4 regions of the Paenibacillus sp. 2003 genome follow, and region 3 is predicted to be linked to each of the others. Evidence: riboswitches for the same ligand, from Rfam matches in the RefSeq annotation. Region 3 holds a riboswitch; each other region holds the start of a gene.
The links. A riboswitch is a leader RNA that binds a small molecule or an ion and turns the genes downstream of it on or off. The one in region 3 is predicted to bind thiamine pyrophosphate.
Positions count from the first base shown of each region.

Region 1 (4,651 bases), 550 kb from region 3:
AAGATTTCATTCAGCGTAACAAGGCACGTGCTTCAACTTCAGGTCGAGCGAAGAGCCGGGAGAAACAGCTGGACAGAATTGAACGTATTGATCGTCCGGATGAAGCAGCTAAACCAACGTTCAAATTCAAGGATGCCCGCGCGAGCAGCAAAACGGTCTTTGAGGGCATTGATTTTGAAATTGGATATACGTATCCTTTGCTGCCCAAAATGACGATGACAATTGAACGTGGTGAGAAAATTGCCATCGTAGGTTGTAATGGTGTGGGTAAATCGACACTGCTGAAAACCATTCTGGGCAAAATATCTCCACTCAGTGGAAAGACCTTTTTGGGAGATTATCTCGAAACGGCCTATTTTGAGCAGGAAGTTCGTGCTGGAAATATCACGCCTATCGAGGATGTCTGGAATGAGTTTTCACATTTGACCCAGAATGAGGTCCGGGGTCATCTCGCTCGCTGTGGGTTGAAAAATGAGCACATTACCCGTCCGCTTAACATGCTGAGTGGTGGAGAGCAAGCCAAGGTTCGTTTATGCAAACTCTTGATGCGTGAAAGCAACTGGATTTTATTCGATGAGCCGACAAACCATCTCGATGTCACAGCCAAAGCGGAGTTGCAGCGTGCTTTGCAAGAATTCAAGGGAACGGTGTTACTGGTATCTCATGAACCTGATTTCTACGAGGGTTGGGTTACCAAAACATGGAATGTCGAAGAGTGGTCTGAGAAAAACTAGACGATTCAAGACAATGTTTAACAGAAATGACGGTGACAAAAAAATCCGTCTATGGTAACATAGGCTACAACTTCATATGAACACTAGGGGGGCCGCACGATGCGGCTGAGATGGAAGAATGCGATTCCGGACCCTTTGCACCTGATCTGGATCATACCAGCGTAGGGAAGTGGCGAGCGCGTTTCAGTGAATGACGTGAGCAACGGCAATTCGAAAGGATTTCAACCGTCTGCTTAACGAATTGAAACATGCAGTTGCGTGTATAACGTTAAGGCTATAAGGTTTATAGCTTTATTGCACGAAATGAACTGTATGCTTCAGTCAGTCATCTGGTCCTATAATTAATACGCAGCCACTCCCCTACGGGAGTGGCTTTTTTGTATTTTTCATAGCATTCACGCCTGGAAGGAGATGAACAGTACGGTAATTTCTCATGAACATGTTCACGAATCATTTGAATTGCATGTTGTATCTACGGGTGCAGGGGATCAAGCATCTTTTGTAAAAGCTGCAAAGGACGTTTGGTCTTGGGTGGACTATATTCACATACGAGAAAAACAACTCACATGGCAAGACAAGATTGGTTGGGCTGAAAGTCTGCGTAGCGTTGGCGTTCCATCTTGTCGCATCGTTATCAATGGTTCAGAGCTGCCTTCACAGAATGACATCTATGGCGGTGTACATTGGGGGCAAGATGCGATACGAAATTATAACCCTGCTGTTATAGGCAATGTGCAGCGCTTTCGTCTGGGTGTATCTGTTCATTCAATCGATGAGGCAAAAATCGCTGAAGAACGGGGAGCCGATTACCTTTTCTTCGGGCATGTCTACTCAACCAACAGTAAGCCTGGTCTTGACCCAAGAGGATTACATGCTCTTGCTGAAGTGTGCAGGCGTGTCTCCATTCCTGTCATTGCGATCGGGGGCATCGAACCGGGAAACATTCACGCTATTCGCTCTGCAGGCGCACAGGGAGTCGCTGTGATCTCGAATGTATGGGCGAGCGATTCCCCGGATCGGGCGGCTGCATTATTAAGGCAGGCTATAGTTGCTACAGAAATTCTGAGGCGCTGAATCAAGGAGATGAGAGGATGAAAGAGATCTTTACTGATAAACCGGATAAAATTCATGCAGAAACGATTATTGTAGGGGGAGGCGTTGTTGGATGTGCCATTGCGTATGAGCTTGCTTCCCGTGGACAGGATGTGCTGTTGCTGGAGCGTTCGGCGATTGCAGGAGGCACGTCTTGCGCGGCGGCTGGAATGCTGGCGGCAGATAGTGAGGGTTTTGCTCATCCTTTGATGGCTAAGCTTGCCAGGCAGAGCAGGCGGTTACTTCATGAGCAAGAGTTGCTAATGGCTACACTCAGTGAGCTAGAGACTGGTCTGCAACGCCAGGGATTCCTAACTCCTTTTCGTTCATACAGTGAATTAAGTAGTTATAAGGACAATCGGAAGTTTGCTTTGTCTGCTTCTGCTGATGAGGTGTGGTGGGATCGTTCCGTTGTACAACATGAGGCATCATGGCTCAACAGAGATACGTATGGAGCCTATTACAGACCTTACGAGAGTGAAATTCTTCCAGTCCATCTAACGAAGGCATACGCCGAATCCGCTCAAGCATTGGGAGCACGGGTTATGGAGGACATACAGGATATACGTGTGCAAGCAAACGAACACGGCGTGCAGGGGATCTCCACATCGATCGGTGAGATGAAATGCAAACATGTCATTATAGCGGCTGGATTACAGAGTGAAGAGTTGATGAGACATGTAAATCTGAGCTTGCCTGTGTGGTCGGTGAAAGGTGAAATAGCCGCCGTTCAGTTCTCAGATGAACATGCAGGGTACAGACCTGACAGAACGGTGTATGCAGAGGATATCTATATTGTTCCCAAAGCCAATGGCGAAGTTTGGCTTGGGGCAACCAGTCTGCCAGGCAGAACGGATTTGAACGTTTCTGTACAGGGTGTTCAAAAGCTGCTAACAGCGGCTACCCACTGGGTGCCTGGGATGAAAGAAGCACAATTTATACGAGCGTGGGCAGGCGTAAGACCAGCAACTCCAGATGGATTGCCTTATATAGGTGCTTGCAAGAGTATACCCGGGCTGTTCGCCGCCTTTGGGCATTACCGCAACGGTATCTTGCTTAGTGCGATAACAGGCAGGCTTATCGCTGAGTTGCTCGCTGGCAAAAGCTCAGAAGAACTCGGAATTGAGGCGCTGAGTCCGGAGCGATTGAACAGAAAGGGAGTGGTGCAGTGAATATCATCGTTAATGGTCAACGGATGGAGATTGAAGACAGATTGAATCGTGTGGATAAACTGCTTAAATCTTTTGATCTGCAAGTCAAGACTGTAGTTGTAGAGCTGAACAAGCATATTTTAACCCGTGAGTATCATGAAACGACTGCATTAAGAGAAGGCGATCGAATTGAGATTGTACATTTTGTAGGAGGCGGTTGATGATGTTGAACATTGGCAAATATACGTTTGAGTCCAGATTGTTGCTCGGAACAGGCAAGTTTTCGGATCTGGAAGTGCAAAGTCAGGCTGTGGAAGCATCTGAAACGGAAGTTTTAACCTTTGCTGTTCGTCGTCTGAATCTGGAGGAACGTAACCAGAAGCATTTCCTGGATACGTTGGATCTGGACAAATACACTCTTCTTCCGAATACGGCTGGAGCTTCAAATGCGGAAGAGGCGGTGCGGATTGCCGAGCTTGCGCGGGCTTCAGGACTTTGTGATATGATAAAAGTCGAAGTCATCGGAGATGGAATTACGTTACTCCCAGATCCGATTGAAACGTACAAGGCTTGCGAAATTTTGCTTGAAAAGGGCTTCACAGTATTGCCTTATATTTCAGATGATGTCATTCTGGCGAAAAGGCTACAATTGCTTGGCGTACATGCTGTAATGCCTGGCGCTTCTCCCATCGGAGCGGGCAGAGGCATCATCAATCCCTATAACCTTGAGATCATCATTGAGCAGGCCGTTGTACCTGTAATTGTGGATGCAGGATTGCGCTCCCCAAAAGATGCTGCTTATGCGATGGAACTTGGTGCCGATGGCGTATTGTTAAATACAGCCGTATCCGGATCAGGGGATCCAGTGAGCATGGCTAAAGCGATGCGATTGGGGGTAGAAGCGGGTAGATTGGCATATGAGGCAGGCATGATTCCCGTAAAGCGTTATGCAGCAGCCAGTAGTCCGGTGGAAGGAATGGTTCATACATGACAGATCAAATAACATCTTCCGAGCAGGCCGATCGTTATTCCAGACAGGAACGGTACGCGCCACTTGGCAAGGAAGGCCAGGCCAGATTAAAGGGCAGCAGAGTTTTAATTGTAGGTGCTGGCGCACTCGGAACAGGAATTGCAGAAACGTTAGTTCGTTCAGGAGTCGGACACTTAACGATTGTGGATCGTGATTATGTGGAGTGGAGTAACCTGCAGCGGCAGCAATTATATGTAGAACAGGACGCGATGGAGCGGATACCGAAGGCAATGGCGGCGGAAAAACGTTTATCTGCCATTAATTCCACGGTCCATGTGGAAGGGAAAGTGTTGGATGTCAGAGTAAATGAATTGGAAGAACTCGTTCAGCATACCGACTTGATCATGGATGCAACGGATAACTTTGATACACGACTACTCATTAACGATATGGCACAGAAACACCGTATTCCCTGGATTTATGGTGGATGCGTAGGTAGTTACGGTATTACCTATACATTTATGCCTGGTGATACGCCATGTTTAAATTGTTTGCTGGGTGAAGTCCCTCTGGGTGGAGATACCTGTGATACGTCTGGCATCATACCTCAAGCGGTACAGATGGTAACAGCGAATCAGACCGCAGAAGCGATGAAGTTACTTAGCGGCAATGCAAATGCATTGAGACGTAAGTTATTGTCATTT
Region 1 covers NZ_JAVDTB010000001.1:2,418,356-2,423,006, reverse strand. Annotated here, with positions in the region: gene J2X75_RS10435 (ABC-F family ATP-binding cassette domain-containing protein) at 1-734, shown strand, start outside; TPP riboswitch at 810-919, shown strand; gene J2X75_RS10430 (thiamine phosphate synthase) at 1,146-1,808, shown strand; gene thiO (glycine oxidase ThiO) at 1,826-2,998, shown strand; gene thiS (sulfur carrier protein ThiS) at 2,995-3,198, shown strand; gene J2X75_RS10415 (thiazole synthase) at 3,201-3,968, shown strand; gene J2X75_RS10410 (ThiF family adenylyltransferase) at 3,965-4,651, shown strand, end outside.
Region 1: another riboswitch for thiamine pyrophosphate. It lies ahead of J2X75_RS10430 (thiamine phosphate synthase); the one in region 3 lies ahead of tenA (thiaminase II).

Region 2 (4,651 bases), on a different contig from region 3:
GAAAAGATAGCAGCATCTCGCGTTGTTCTTCAGGGGTATACTGATCCAAGTGAATATGAGCATCAATGAATGGAGCGAAAGCTTGAGAATGCATGAGGGAAATCCTCCTTGTGTTCATATATAGTTTAGTTATGGTACGTCAGATTCCATGTGATGGATCACCATTAAAGGAAAATAATAACTTAAAAACCCGCGCTACTAGGATAGGCGGATTTTCTGCTGTTCTTCTCTCATCCACTGTGCAATCTGCCGTTTACGTTCAAGGAATGCCGATTCCTCCGTAATTTCTTCTCGTCTGGGGCGATCAAAAGGAACATGTACCTCATGCAACACCGTTGCAGGCCGGTTGGATAATACATAGACCCGATCAGCTAGCAGCAATGCTTCTTCGATATTATGGGTGATGAACAGCACCGAGCGGCGGTTCTGTTCCCAGATATCGAGCAGCCAGCGCTGCATGTCGCTACGTGTCAGTGCATCCAGCGCGCTGAAAGGTTCGTCCAGCAGCATGAGTTCCTGCGGACTGAGCAGGGCGCGCAAAAATGCAGCACGCTGCTGCATTCCGCCCGACAGCATATGAGGATAGGCTTGCTCGAACCCGGCAAGACCCACGCTGCTTAACCACTTACGAGCTTCTGCAAGTGCTTCGGTCCGAGGGGGAGCACTTGAAGCTACTTCTCCAGCAAGCAGTACATTGTCTTCAATGGTACGCCATGGGAAAAGGGCTGGCTGTTGTGGCATATAACTAATCTTGCCACGCTGTCCCGTCACATTCTGACCGTTCATAAGCACTTGGCCTTCCTGTGGCTTTAGCAGACCGCCGATGATATGGAACAGGGTGCTTTTGCCACAGCCAGAAGGTCCAACGATAGCAACAAACTCGCCTTGCTCCACAGTCAGGGACAGGCCGTTCAGAACCGGTAACCTGCTCCGCCGTTCACGGAATGATGCATGAACATTAACAACGTCCAGTGCAGGTGGAACCGGAGCAGGAGTCGTGTTGGCAGGTCGATCAGGCTTAACTGGGTGGAGTTTTTCACCGTGCTTTTGCTCCATTACACTTGCTCCTCGTCCAGGCTGGACTTGTTCGTCCTGTTGCCGATTCATATGGTCATCACTTCCTAATATACAGATTACATTACATGCTTTACTACCGCTTCTGTGGCCGCCAGCGCACGAGCAGCTTCTCCAGAAGGGCAATGAACAGGAAGAGCAGCAAGCTGAGCGCGACAATAATCATGATCGCCACGAATAGGCGGTCCGTACGATAAGCCGACTTTTGCAGCATCATATAATAACCAATACCCTTGTCTGCGCCAATCCATTCGGCGATGATGGCACCCATCACGCTATAGGTAGCAGCGATTTTGACACCGGAGAACACGGATGGCAGCGCATGGGGAAGCTCCAGCTTCCAGAAGATATGATGACGTTTCGCACCAGCCATGCGCATATAGTTCATCATCGCTGCATCTGTACGGGTCAAGCCGTCCATGGCTGCCACTGCAACGGGGAAGAAGCAGACGAGGATGATGGTAATCAGCTTGGGCAACAGCCCGAATCCGAACCAGATTAACAGGAGCGGCGCGAGCGCGATGGTTGGGATATTTTGACTAAGAATAAGTAAAGGGTACAGGGCCGACTTGAGAAAAGGAACCAAATGCAGCACCATTGCAATCAGTAATCCGACCGCTGTTCCAGCGGCGAATCCGATAAGCGTTAACTGAATGGTTGCGGAAGCGTGCATGCCAAGCCGTTCGGCCTGAGTTGCCGCTTCGCGGGCGATATCGGACGGTGCAGGCAGCATCCATTTCTCAATATGGAAGAGGGAGACGGCTCCCTGCCATATCGCTATAAAGAGAATAACCGCCACAATGGGCGGCCATACACTTTTGAAATAGGTATGCATTAGCGATACTTCTCCGTCAGGGTATCCATGCTTAAGCCATTAGGGCTATGGGCGATTTTGATCTGGGAGATGATGCTTGGACTGCCAGCCTCCACGAGTACCTCGTGCATTTTACGGACAACCTCCAGCAGTTCCTCCAGTTCCCCCTCCATCGTGGTGTCGAGCGGGTTCACCTGATATTTCAGGCCGGATTGCTGAATAACTTCAATGGCGCGATCTACGTAAGGATAAGAGTTCTCGCCATTTGGCGTTTTCGGAATAACTTGAATGCTAAGCAATGTGCTTGCCATGTGAGATCACGGCTCCTTTCGTGATATATAAAATGAACCAATGACTGTTACACTTGCCACTTCGATGACAGAATAACCTTCCAATCGCTGTTATCCCCAGATTTTTTTGATTCCCTTTCTCTAAGGGAAAATCCGGTGATAAAGGCGACCGCTTCGCTTTTTCACGTTATTTCTGTCCTCTCCGTCCTCGTGTAAATATTAAGTTCGTTTTATATGAGAAATTTTATTGGGGTAAAAACTCGTTTGTGTATGCCTTGCTCACATCGATCTGTTCATCCAGCAGTTTTTTGCTAAACATCCAGTCGGTGTAGTTCTGCCACACTTCCTGTTTTTGTTCTCCCCAGCGCGGGGCGTCATCCGTGTACTTTGGACTAAGCCATTTCTGGCTTGCCAGTACCAAGTCTTTATCCAGATCCGGGACGGCCTTGATCAGAATATTCGCTGCGTCTTCGGGATGATCAATTGCGTATTGATATCCTTCTGAAGTGGCTTTCAGGAATGCTTTCACCAACTCAGGGTCGTTCTGAATCGTCTGCTCGTTTGTCACGAGGACAGGCGTGTAGTAATCCAATGCATCTGAATAATCCTTCACATACAACATGTCGATGGGTTCCCCGCGCAGTTCGGCTTCAATACCCGTCCAGGCGTAGAAAATCCATGCAAAATCAATGTCCCGTTTTACTGCGGTGAAAAAGTCGGCGTCACCCATATTAATGTTTTTCACTTTCGATACATCGGCTCCGTCGCCTTCCATAATGGATTGCATCACGGCTTCTTCGACTGGGGAACCCCAACCGCCATAGGTTTTACCTTCAAAATCTTTCGGTGACTTGATATTCCGATCCGCCGGAGCAGCGAAACCAGATGTATTATGCTGAATAACTGCTGCGATGGAGACCAATGGAACACCCTGTGTGCGGGCTTGAGTTACACTCTCCTGATAACTTACACCAAAAGGCACTTCATTCGAGGCAACCATCGTATCTGCGCCGCCGGCACCTGGCTGAACAATCTCCACGTTCAAGCCTTCGGCCTTATAAAAACCTTGATCCACAGCCGCATACAGGCCGGTATGATTCGTATTTGGTGTCCAGTCGAGCACCACTTTAATATCTTTCAGGGCGGCAGTGTCACCTTTGTTGCTGCTTTCCGTATTTGTGTTGCCGTTCTGCCCAGCTGGGGCAGCTTCTTTGCCACCACATGCGGCTACAGTCACCATAAGCACGCATAAGAGCAACAATCCCATCGTTTTACGCCATTTCATCTGTGGTTCTCTCCTTCGGTATGTCCGGCCGATTGGCACGGGGTACTCCTTGGCTTCATATCCAATCATCTTGCATAAATCGACAGATTTATACCAGTTGAGATCTGGATAACGTCACTTTTTTTAGCTCTCTGGCTATATAAAAGAACATTAAAAAAGCGTCCCGTAATCCGGGACGCGTGCAGGCGTTAGAGAGGTGGCGTTCAGCATAGGGCTGTGCCATTTCGATATACTCCGATTCCTACGCTGGCATGATCCAGATCAGGTCTAAGGGTTAGTATCTTGGTGGGATACACTCTCAGCCGGCCAATTCCGACTCCCCTGGGAAACTATGAAGTTACGGGCATTACTAGGTGTAATTATAGGCCAGCGGGTGGAACGTGTCCAGTCAGGAACTGGATGGGGACACGTATGAACTTATCAAACAGGCCGTTATACATATGTATATCAGCCTGTTTAGATGTGTTATTTTCAATAATTATCGTGGCGAATCCTATAAGGAAATCTGGGTGAGTGTAAAAGCACCGGATAGTGGGTCATAGCCTAAGTGCTGAAGATCCGGAAGGCTCCCAACAAATACTTAGATCAAATCCGATGTTTGATATCTCGTCGCATAAGGGTTGCTTTCCCTATTTCAGTGATCAGCTTTTGCTCGTTTGACCTTGACCGGGGGCGCTTGATTCATTTAAACAACATAATTTAGATACAAAAGGAGATAGTACTGCTATACAAATAATTACTTTTTACATAAAAATGGGGGCGTACTGAATGATCCTTAAAATCATATTCGCAATTATTCTGTCCTATTGTATCTACGTTTTTTTCACAGCTTACCTTTTATTTTTGGTTCCGTCTCCATCTACTATTGAAAATACGGATATGCAAAAATCGATAACAGAAGGAAGCACAACAGATCGCGTATTGCTCTTGGAGGACGGCTTTCAATCCGGTCAGGTGAGAATCCAGACCATTCGAGAGGCGAAAACAAGCATCGACGTGGCTTATTACTCCATCCAAAAAGGAAAAACATCTCAACTCTTTTTTGCTGCTTTATTCGATGCAGCTGATCGGGGTGTTCATGTTCGAATCATTTTAGACGGGATTTTTCACAGCATGCGTGGAGAATTGCGTGATATTCCAGATGCCATTGCAGCTCACCCCAATGTGGAATTAAGATATTATGAACCA
Region 2 covers NZ_JAVDTB010000006.1:164,571-169,221, reverse strand. Annotated here, with positions in the region: gene J2X75_RS22450 (TatD family hydrolase) at 1-94, opposite strand, end outside; gene J2X75_RS22445 (ABC transporter ATP-binding protein) at 199-1,107, opposite strand; gene J2X75_RS22440 (ABC transporter permease) at 1,151-1,909, opposite strand; gene J2X75_RS22435 (MTH1187 family thiamine-binding protein) at 1,909-2,199, opposite strand; gene J2X75_RS22430 (ABC transporter substrate-binding protein) at 2,423-3,463, opposite strand; TPP riboswitch at 3,684-3,796, opposite strand; gene J2X75_RS22425 (phospholipase D-like domain-containing protein) at 4,232-4,651, shown strand, end outside.
Region 2: another riboswitch for thiamine pyrophosphate. It lies ahead of J2X75_RS22430 (ABC transporter substrate-binding protein); the one in region 3 lies ahead of tenA (thiaminase II).

Region 3 (4,651 bases):
CAGGAGCCCACCACGGATCAAACACTACAGCTCACCACATATAAAAAAACAACGGCCGAAAGCTGGAACCCGATCGGTAGCGTGAAGATTGCCAAAACAGAATGGAACACATGGCACAAGATCACCGGAAAATTTCAGTATAGCGATGATCCCACTGAATTGAATTTGTTCATCGAAACACCCTACATCTCTGAAGATAGCGTAGATACGTTATCGTTCTATGTGGATGATGTATCATTTACTCTGGCCGAGCAACTGGAGATTGAAGCAGGGATTCTGTCTCTGGAGGACCTGTATCAAGATGATTTCCCCATTGGTGCAGCGGTGTATCGCTGGCAGTTGGAAGGCGCATACGGACAACTGCTCACAAAGCATTTTAACAGCTTGACCGCAACCTATGAGATGAAACCGAAGTACATGTCTCCTTCCGAAGGTGTTTATGAGTTCGAGGCAGCCGATCAATATGTTCAGTTCGCTGAGGAGCATGGTATGGGCGTACGCGCACATGCGTTGTTGTGGCATATTGATGCTGCAGAGTGGATGTTCAAGGATCCTCAGGGTAACCCTGCGAGTCGAGAATTACTGCTTGCCCGGATTCAGGATTATGTCGAAACCGTCATGACCCGATACAAAGGTAAGATCTATGCCTGGGATGTGGTAAACGAGGCGATTGCGGATAGCAATGGTGATGCCAACGGTTTACGTAAAAGTCCCTTTTATGAACTAATCGGTCCGGATTACATTGAAAAAACCTATGAATTCGCTCGTGCAGCCGATCCGGATGCCAAATTATACTACAACGAATACTTCACGGAAATCCCTGAGAAAAGAGAGCATATGTTTCAGTTGGTCAAACGACTGAAAGAGAAGGGACTCATCGATGGTGTGGGTTTGCAATCCCACTATAACCTGGAATCCCCGCCCATCGAGGAAATTGAAAAAACGATCAACATGTTCGTCGAACTTGGATTGGATATTCAGATCACGGAACTGGATGTGGATAGCGGAATTCCATTTGGTGAAGAGATGTCGGATGAAGTTGCGGTAAAACAGGCGTATCGATATAAGGAACTGTTGGATTTGTACAAAAAACACAAAGATCACATTTCTTCAGTTACCTTATGGGGACTCCAAGATGAGAAGTCTTACAACAACCAGGCGATGCTGTTTGATTCAGCCCTGAAGGCCAAAAAAGCATACTGGGGACTCGTGGATGAATCCAGCTTGCCTGTGTTGACACAGAGAGCCGTCTCACTTTCGGGTAAACCGGATATCAAAAAACAGTCACAAGATCCGCTCTGGAACAAAGCGGTGTCTACTCCACTGAAGGGTGACTCTTCGGGATCAGCCAGTTTCAGAACCTTATGGGATCAAAGTAACCTGTATATCCTTGTGGATGTTCAGGATGCGAAGTCAGATGTGAATGACAGAGTAGAACTCTTTGTTGATCTCAATAATGGCAAGACCTCCACATATGAAGCAGATGACCGACATGTAATCATCAAGCGGTCAGGCAAAGCTGAGGGCGCGGAGCGGCGTTCATATCGTGTACGCGAGACAAAAGCTGGATATCAGGTTGAATTGTCCATTCCATGGGATGGTATCCAAGCCGATTCAGAATATGAAGTTGGCTTGGATATCCGTGTGACTGATGGCGGTGCAAGTGGGACACAACCTTATAATCCACTGTACTGGAATGATCGAACACAATCTCAGGAACAAGATACAAGCAAATACGGCGTGATTCAGCTTGCCCCTATGCCCAAATCTGCACAAGCTGTGCAAGGGATTGTTCAGATTGATGGGAAGAAAGACGCCCTATGGAATAAGGCTGTTCCATTTGAAGTAAAAAGGTTGAATGAGACCGAAGGTGCAGAGGCAGTGGCTCGCGCAATGTGGTCAGGGGAGTATCTATATCTGCTGATTGACGTCACTGATCCAAACATCATCACAGATAGCATCAACCCATGGGATCAGGATTCGATTGAGATTTTCCTGGATGAGAATCACCAGCGCACACCGTATTTTCAATATGATGATGCCCAGTTCAGAATCAGTGCAGACAATGTAGGAACCTTTGCAGGGGGTGCCTCACCCGGACGCCTTGTAAGTGCTGTGAAGAAAACAAATAAAGGATATCTCGTAGAAGCCCGAATCCAGTTACATTCACTGACGCCCAAAGCAGGAAATGTTCTCGGTTTCGATCTTCAAATTAACGACAATCAGGGCGGAGGTAAACAGAACGTAGCCAAATGGAATGATACGACCAATGAGAGCTGGAGAAACACTTCCCAGTACGGAATACTCACTTTTGTCGGAAAGAACAAACTCGGGCATTAAATCATTGGCAGTAGTTCAAAGAATAGAAACCATCATAACAGTAGCTAAAACTCAACCATTGTTGTGATGGTTTCCGTCTTTTAAATACGTCTCTCAAGCTGATGAGGGGGATACAATCTGCCTTGACTATATTTAACAGCCCTTGATATACTAAATGAATGTTGTTTTTTTTATGCGGATAAGAAAGTAATCAACTACATACAACCGTTTGCAAGGGAGCCTTAACCGGCTGAGAGGGTGTTAAACCGACCTTACCTGATTTGGATAATGCCAACGTAGGGATGCAACGATGAAACACTGTACTTGGGTAGCTCATGCGCCCCCCTTGTTTTAGTGTATTTGTCTGCGAAACATCCTACGGATGTTTCGTTTTTTTGTTTTTAAATACGTACATTATGAATTGGAGGAACATATGTTGACTATTTCAGAGCGACTATATCAGGCGGCACAGCCTGTGTGGAAGGAATGTCTTGAGCATCCCTTTGTTAAAGGAATCGGAGATGGTTCCTTACCAGTCGAACAATTTCGTTATTATTTGCTGCAAGACTACTTGTACCTGTATGATTATGCCCGTGTATTTGCACTAGGTATCGTCAAGTCGCACGACCCCAAATTGATGCAGTTTTTTAGTAAAAACGTAGATAATATCTTGAATGGCGAAATGAAAATTCATCGTTCTTATATGGAGCGATTAGGAATTACAGAGGATCATGTTTTTCAGGTAAAACCTGCACTGAAAAATGCAGCTTACACTAACTATATGCTCTCTGTTTCCCATGCGGGTGGCATAGCAGAAGTACTTGTATCCATTCTGGCCTGCTCATGGAGCTATGCAGAGATTGGTCAAGTTCTTTCCCAAAAGCCAGGTGCAGCTGATCATCCTTTTTATGGTGAGTGGATCACAGGATATGCTTCCTCTGAATACAACAACAGCAATCAATCCCTTGTGACGTTAACGGATAAGTTATTAGAAGATTGTAGCGAGGAAACGTACCAACGGATGGAGGATATTTTCGTGATGTGCAGTCGCTTTGAGCTTGATTTTTGGGAGATGTCATGGAGGCTGGAGCCTTGAGTTCACTGGTAGTTAATTCAATTAGAGAGATTTGCATAGTGTGAATAATCAGAACGTGTTAGCTTCAAAAGACATGATTAAACACTCGAACAACAAGCTCTGATATAATAAGCAAATAGTAGCTATCTTTTTTCTATGGAGGTGAGGCTATTGAAAACAATCGGGGTAGGATTCTTACATGCACGGCTCTATGCAAAGCCAGTGAAGGATATGGCAATGCTTTGCATAGAGCCTGGGAATAATCACATTGCCAACGACGAATCGTAATATTCTACTAACTGGCTTTGCACCTTATTGATCTATTAAATAAGGAGTGAGGCCCATGAAATATTCAAAAGCCGAGTCTATTTTTCCGGAAGAATTGTTACGTATCATTCAAGAATACGTTCAAGGGGAATTGGTTTATATCCCCAAACCCAAAGAGGCGCACCTAAAATGGGGCGAGAAAACAGAGAGCAAGAGCAGGGTCTCTGCTCGAAACGCTGAGATTAAATCCTTATTCCGCAATGGAGTCAGGATAGATGAGTTGGCGGGTCGGTATTTCTTGTCCTGCGAAAGCATAAAGAAAATAGTCTATACAAAGCACTAATGAAATCCGCTAACTCGTCGCATCGACGGTTTAGCGGATTTTGTGCAAAGATAACTTAAAACAACTTATACATAGTAACCACACCTCTAAATCGATAGACTCAAGTTAAGGTTGTTGTGATGAAGGACGGCCGGATCATACAAAGAGGTGTGACGAATGAACGAAATCATAAAGAAGAAGCTGCTGGACAAAAATGAACTGCTCATTAACATGGTGATCGAACGCGTAAAAAGAGATTTTCTAAACGATATCGCCATTATTGGGCTTACTGGTTCATTTAGCACCGGGGACTTTCACGAGAAGAGTGATCTTGATTTAATTATCATTAATAATACAGAAAAGGGATGGGAAATTTCCGATTGCTTCATCTTGGATGACGTTGGGTATGACATCTATTGCACGCCATGGGATTCAAGAATACAAGAGCAATCCACCTTGGAGAGTCCCAACGTATCGAGCCTAACCGAGCTCAAAGTACTCTACTATGCAAAGCCTGAGGATTTGGAGAAATTGAATGACTTCCGGCAAAAAGCTCTTGATGCACTTGCAAACCCGATAGGAGAAGCGTGTCTTAATCGAGCAAATAAATGGATCGATCTGGCTAAACAAGCATACAGCGATACGATGCTTAGTGAAGATATCGGTTC
Region 3 covers NZ_JAVDTB010000001.1:1,870,504-1,875,154, forward strand. Annotated here, with positions in the region: gene J2X75_RS08230 (endo-1,4-beta-xylanase) at 1-2,340, shown strand, start outside; TPP riboswitch at 2,543-2,640, shown strand; gene tenA (thiaminase II) at 2,753-3,415, shown strand; gene J2X75_RS08240 (CD3324 family protein) at 3,738-4,004, shown strand; gene J2X75_RS08245 (nucleotidyltransferase domain-containing protein) at 4,161-4,651, shown strand, end outside.

Region 4 (4,651 bases), on a different contig from region 3:
CCTGAATATAGATGAATTGAATCATTCTGATCGATATCTAGCCTTGATTGAAATAGCTAAAAGGTAGATTCAATATAAAATGTAAATTCGCAGATAGACAACCGTACAAATACGAAACAGTACAAAACGAAACGATACAAAATACAGAAAGTGAACCCAGGGTCTTTCTCCAAACTCAGGCAAGAGATAGTGTGATGGATGTTAGCGTCTAACCAGTGTCTTGAAGTCCAGGCTGGTCGATACCCAACTGATTGGGGCACGACTGGTCAGACGATGTTTCTAAAGAACACAGGACGTCTTATTTGGCTGTCAGGTCCTCCTTTTGAAATGTAAGGAACATCAGACACGTTATTTCCCAGAATCTCCGGACCAAAACGCTGCAAACAGCTATTTATTCTGATATAACATGTTTCAGGTTCTTTAGATTTCTGCAACCGCTCCAAATCCCTGAATAGGACGCCTCAGATTCGTTAGCGGTCGCAGCATGCTCTGTTTCGATCAAGTTAAGGAGCGTCTCAGCTCCCAGTAGGCTTGAAGATAAGCGCTAATGTACATTACCAAATACATATCAAAAAGCAGGCCAAACGCATCTCAAGCTGCCCAGATGCACATCAAGCCACTTAGGCTTGTTATAAATTCTGATCCTACAATGCTTGCTTCAGGGCTATTCCATTTCACAAACCTTCATGCATCCGATCCTATATTTTGCTAAAATTTGTTTTTAACCCCTTGCTTTCATTCTGTTTGTGTCCAGGGTCCAGTTACTTTTCCTTCATTCACGTTGCTCTCCTTTATTTACTCTCCTTGCAGATTAATAAAAGCATTCTCGGCTTTCACTGATTCAGGAATCAAATCCTGTTCAACGAGCCATGCACGTACATTCTCCCAGGACGCCATTTCCTGCCGGCCAAACGGTTGGCCTTCTTCATTCATGAGTGGCAGTAGAATAGCCAGGCTTTTGGTTTCGACCTCCGGGTCAAGCGGAGACGTTTGATTCTCATGAGCGAGCAGAATATTCAAGGCTTCTTCTGGATGTTCAGTCACATATTTTTGTCCTTCCTGGACCGCTTTGACGAACCGGGTAAGCTGTTCTTTTTTTGCTTGAATGCCAGCTTCACTCGCAGTCAGGACCAATTCATAATAATCAGGCACACCATAGTCGACAGGGTTAATTGATTTCATGGAATGTCCTTCTTTCTCCAAAATCAATTGTTCATGGTTAATAAAACCACCCATAATTGCATCCGCTTGTCCGGAAGCCAGCGAAGGAATCAGATCGAATCCAACGTCGACCAGATTCATGTTGTCGGGATTGCCGCCATCATGGCTAATCATTGTACGTACCATCGCTTCATACAGTGGAATCGAAGAATAACTGACAGTTTTACCGTCAAGATCTTTGGGTGAACTCACGTTGCCATTTGCTTCGGTTAACAGATGAACAAGCGGGTGCCGAACAACAGCAGCAATGGATCGTACAGGAATGTTCTCGCCACGCGCGAGCAAGATTTGGGGCTGGTAGCTTAGAGCCAGATCAATTTTACCGGCAGCAACAAGTTTGAGTGAATCATTGGTATCCGCAGGCATCTGAATTTCGACATCCAGACCTTGGTCTGCAAAGTATCCTTTTTCCTGAGCAACATAGATGAAGGAATGTACTGCATTTGGGTACCAGTCAAGCATGATGGACAGTCTATCTTTGGTGTCTGATGCTGCTTCTGTTGTAGACGGATCTGTTTGCTGTGTGTTGGTTGCGGAATCTGTTGTTGGCGTATTTTGGCTGGTGCCCGCGGGGCTGCATCCGTTAACAAACAGCAACAGGATTATGAGCATGATAGGGAGCAGGGAGTATATGCGTTTGTTATTCATAATGGAAGTTCCTCATTTCATTGTTTAAGGTTTGGTTTGTAGGAAATGAACAGCAGGATGTTAACGGGCAACGTGATGACTGAAACATAATTGCTGATATGTGAAAAAAGTGTTTGGAAATCATACTTCCTATAATTAAATCGGGTTCACTCTCGAAGATTATCCAGTCTTTCTTTTGCCTCTATGCCGCCGTGTGTTAAACCGTTTCTCCAGCCAGGCAATCAGTACAAACAAAACGATCCCAAGCAGGGATAACAGCACAATAGCAGCAAACATCGCATCCGTGTTCATGTTGCTGGACATGCGGCGGCTGAAGTATCCGAGACCTTTGCTGCCACCGAGCCATTCGCCAATCGTTGCTCCAACCACGCAGTACACCACAGACATCTTTAGCCCCGAGAAAAAAGAGGGAAGTGCCAGTGGAACCTGGAGTTTGCAAAAAATATCCCACTTGCTGGCGCCCATGGTGAGCAGCAGTTCACGCTGCTCTGGATCGCCTTGGCGAAGCCCATCGTAGGTGCTGACCACAATGGGAAAGAATGCGATCAGGAACACCACGGCGACTTTGCTCCACAAGGTATAACCAAACCACAGGATGAATACAGGGGACAGGGCAATCAGTGGTATGGTCTGACTGATCACGATGAAGGGATACAAGGCCTTTTCAATCGATCGGTTCATATGCATGCCTGTCGCTAGCGTAATTCCAGTCACTATGGACAAGCCAAAACCAACAACAACCTCCATCAAGGTAGCAGGCAGATGGGTAGCCAGCAGGAGGTAGCGATGCTCATACAGGGAGCTGGCAATCGCCGTTGGGGCTGGAATGATGAAGGAGGGCACCCATCCCATACGCACAATCCACTCCCAGAAGACAAGCAGCAAGAGCAGGAGCCAAAGAAACAGACCATAACGGGCAAGCCAACGCCTTACGTTATCCTTCATGCAGTTTCCCAAGTTACCTTCTCGCATGCAATTGTTCCTCCAGTCGTCGTCTCATCTGAACGAGCGCCGGTTCATAGATCATGTCCGAATGTCTTGGACGTGGCAAAGGTACCGTCAAATCCTCAAGCTGTTGGCCTTGGCGCCCCGGAGTTAACAGGATAATCCGATCACTGAGCAGCAGCGCCTCTTCAATGTCATGCGTTATGAACAACACGGTTTTGCCAAAGCCCTCCCACAGTTCCAACAACCAGCGATGCATCTCCCGTTTGGTTAAGGCATCGAGTGCGCCGAATGGTTCATCCAGCAGCATGAGTTGGCCACCTGTCAGCAAAGTACGAAGCAGCGCGACACGCTGGCGCATGCCACCCGACAGCTCGTCTGGGTAAGCATTCGCGTAGCCGGATAGGCCAAATCTGTCGAGCCCAGCCAGAATGTCCGCGCGAATTCTTCCCTTATCCTGCCGCTCTGGAGCAAGTTCAGCGGGGAGCATGCAATTCTCCATGACGGTTCGCCAGGATAACAGGAGGTCCTTTTGTGGCATGTAGGCCACCTGCCCCAGTCGCTTTCCTTCAGGGACCCAAGGAATTTCTATGGTTCCGTGGGTTGGCTCAAGCAGGCCTGCCAGCAGCTTGAAAAGGGTGCTTTTACCGGAGCCGCTGGAGCCGATGAGCGAGACGAATTCGCCGTTGGCTACACGCATCGACACATTGGAGAGCACGGGGGAATCCCTTTTTCCCGGGAAAGCGTAGCTCATGTTGTGAATGGTTATGTTATTATCCATCTCGTTTGGTTCCCCCTTGTTATTCCAAATTCAACTTCAAACTGCGGGATCTTTAATTACACCTTCTGATATGCCCGCAGAACGCGAAAAAGACCCACCCATTTCCGGAGAAATGAGTGGGTCTGTAAGTTCAATTCACATTAAATTTCATCATCAACATGAAAAAATCCGCTTACTGAAAGGCCGCTCCACTTCCCTCCGCTGGTATGATCCAGATCAGGTTCAAAGGGTCCGAATCATTCGATTCGTCTCAGCCGTAAGGCTCCCCTAGTGCAATGTTCAAGATATGCAGTTGTGTGTTCAGCATATATCACATGCAAGTGGAATGTAAAGGGGGCGCTCGGAAAGAATGTGAGTACTGATCTTGGCTTTCCGCGGATTCATAATACGCTTCGTCCAAGACAATTACGACATGGGAGGGAATATGATTGAGTAAACCAAGCAGCCGTGAAAATGGTTCCGGTCAGATTATTCGGATTGTACAGCCAGATCATTCGGGTAGAAGCAATAATTCGTTGCCGGAATTGCTCCAGGTCCCTCTATTCCTCTTACTGGGGCAGGTTTATTTAATCAGATAGATACGGTACAATATCTATTAAATTTCTATATGTTGCTTTCGGAATGTATTAAATGGAAGGGGGAGTGTATATGAAAACGATTGGTCTTATTGGTGGAATGAGCTGGGAGTCATCGTTAGAATATTATCGAATTATTAATGAAGAAGTGAAAAATAAATTGGGAGGACTTCATTCAGCCAAATGCATTTTATATAGCGTGGATTTTGAAGAAATCGAGCGTTATCAGGCTGAAGGTGATTGGGAAAGTGCTGGTGAATTATTAGGGAATGCTGCTCAGTCTTTGGAAAAGGCAGGAGCAGAAATGATTGTAATTTGTACAAATACGATGCATAAAGTGATTAAACATATTGAAGAAAAAGTGCGTTTACCCATTGTACATATTGCTGATTCAACAGCAAATCAAATTCATAAGTCCAAAATAAGTACGGTTGGTTTACTCGGCACAAAATATACGATGGAACAAGACTTTTATAAAAAA
Region 4 covers NZ_JAVDTB010000003.1:6,838-11,488, forward strand. Annotated here, with positions in the region: gene J2X75_RS15635 (ABC transporter substrate-binding protein) at 796-1,869, opposite strand; gene J2X75_RS15640 (ABC transporter permease) at 2,029-2,841, opposite strand; gene J2X75_RS15645 (ABC transporter ATP-binding protein) at 2,828-3,595, opposite strand; TPP riboswitch at 3,772-3,874, opposite strand; gene J2X75_RS15650 (hypothetical protein) at 4,024-4,173, shown strand; gene J2X75_RS15655 (aspartate/glutamate racemase family protein) at 4,244-4,651, shown strand, end outside.
Region 4: another riboswitch for thiamine pyrophosphate. It lies ahead of J2X75_RS15645 (ABC transporter ATP-binding protein); the one in region 3 lies ahead of tenA (thiaminase II).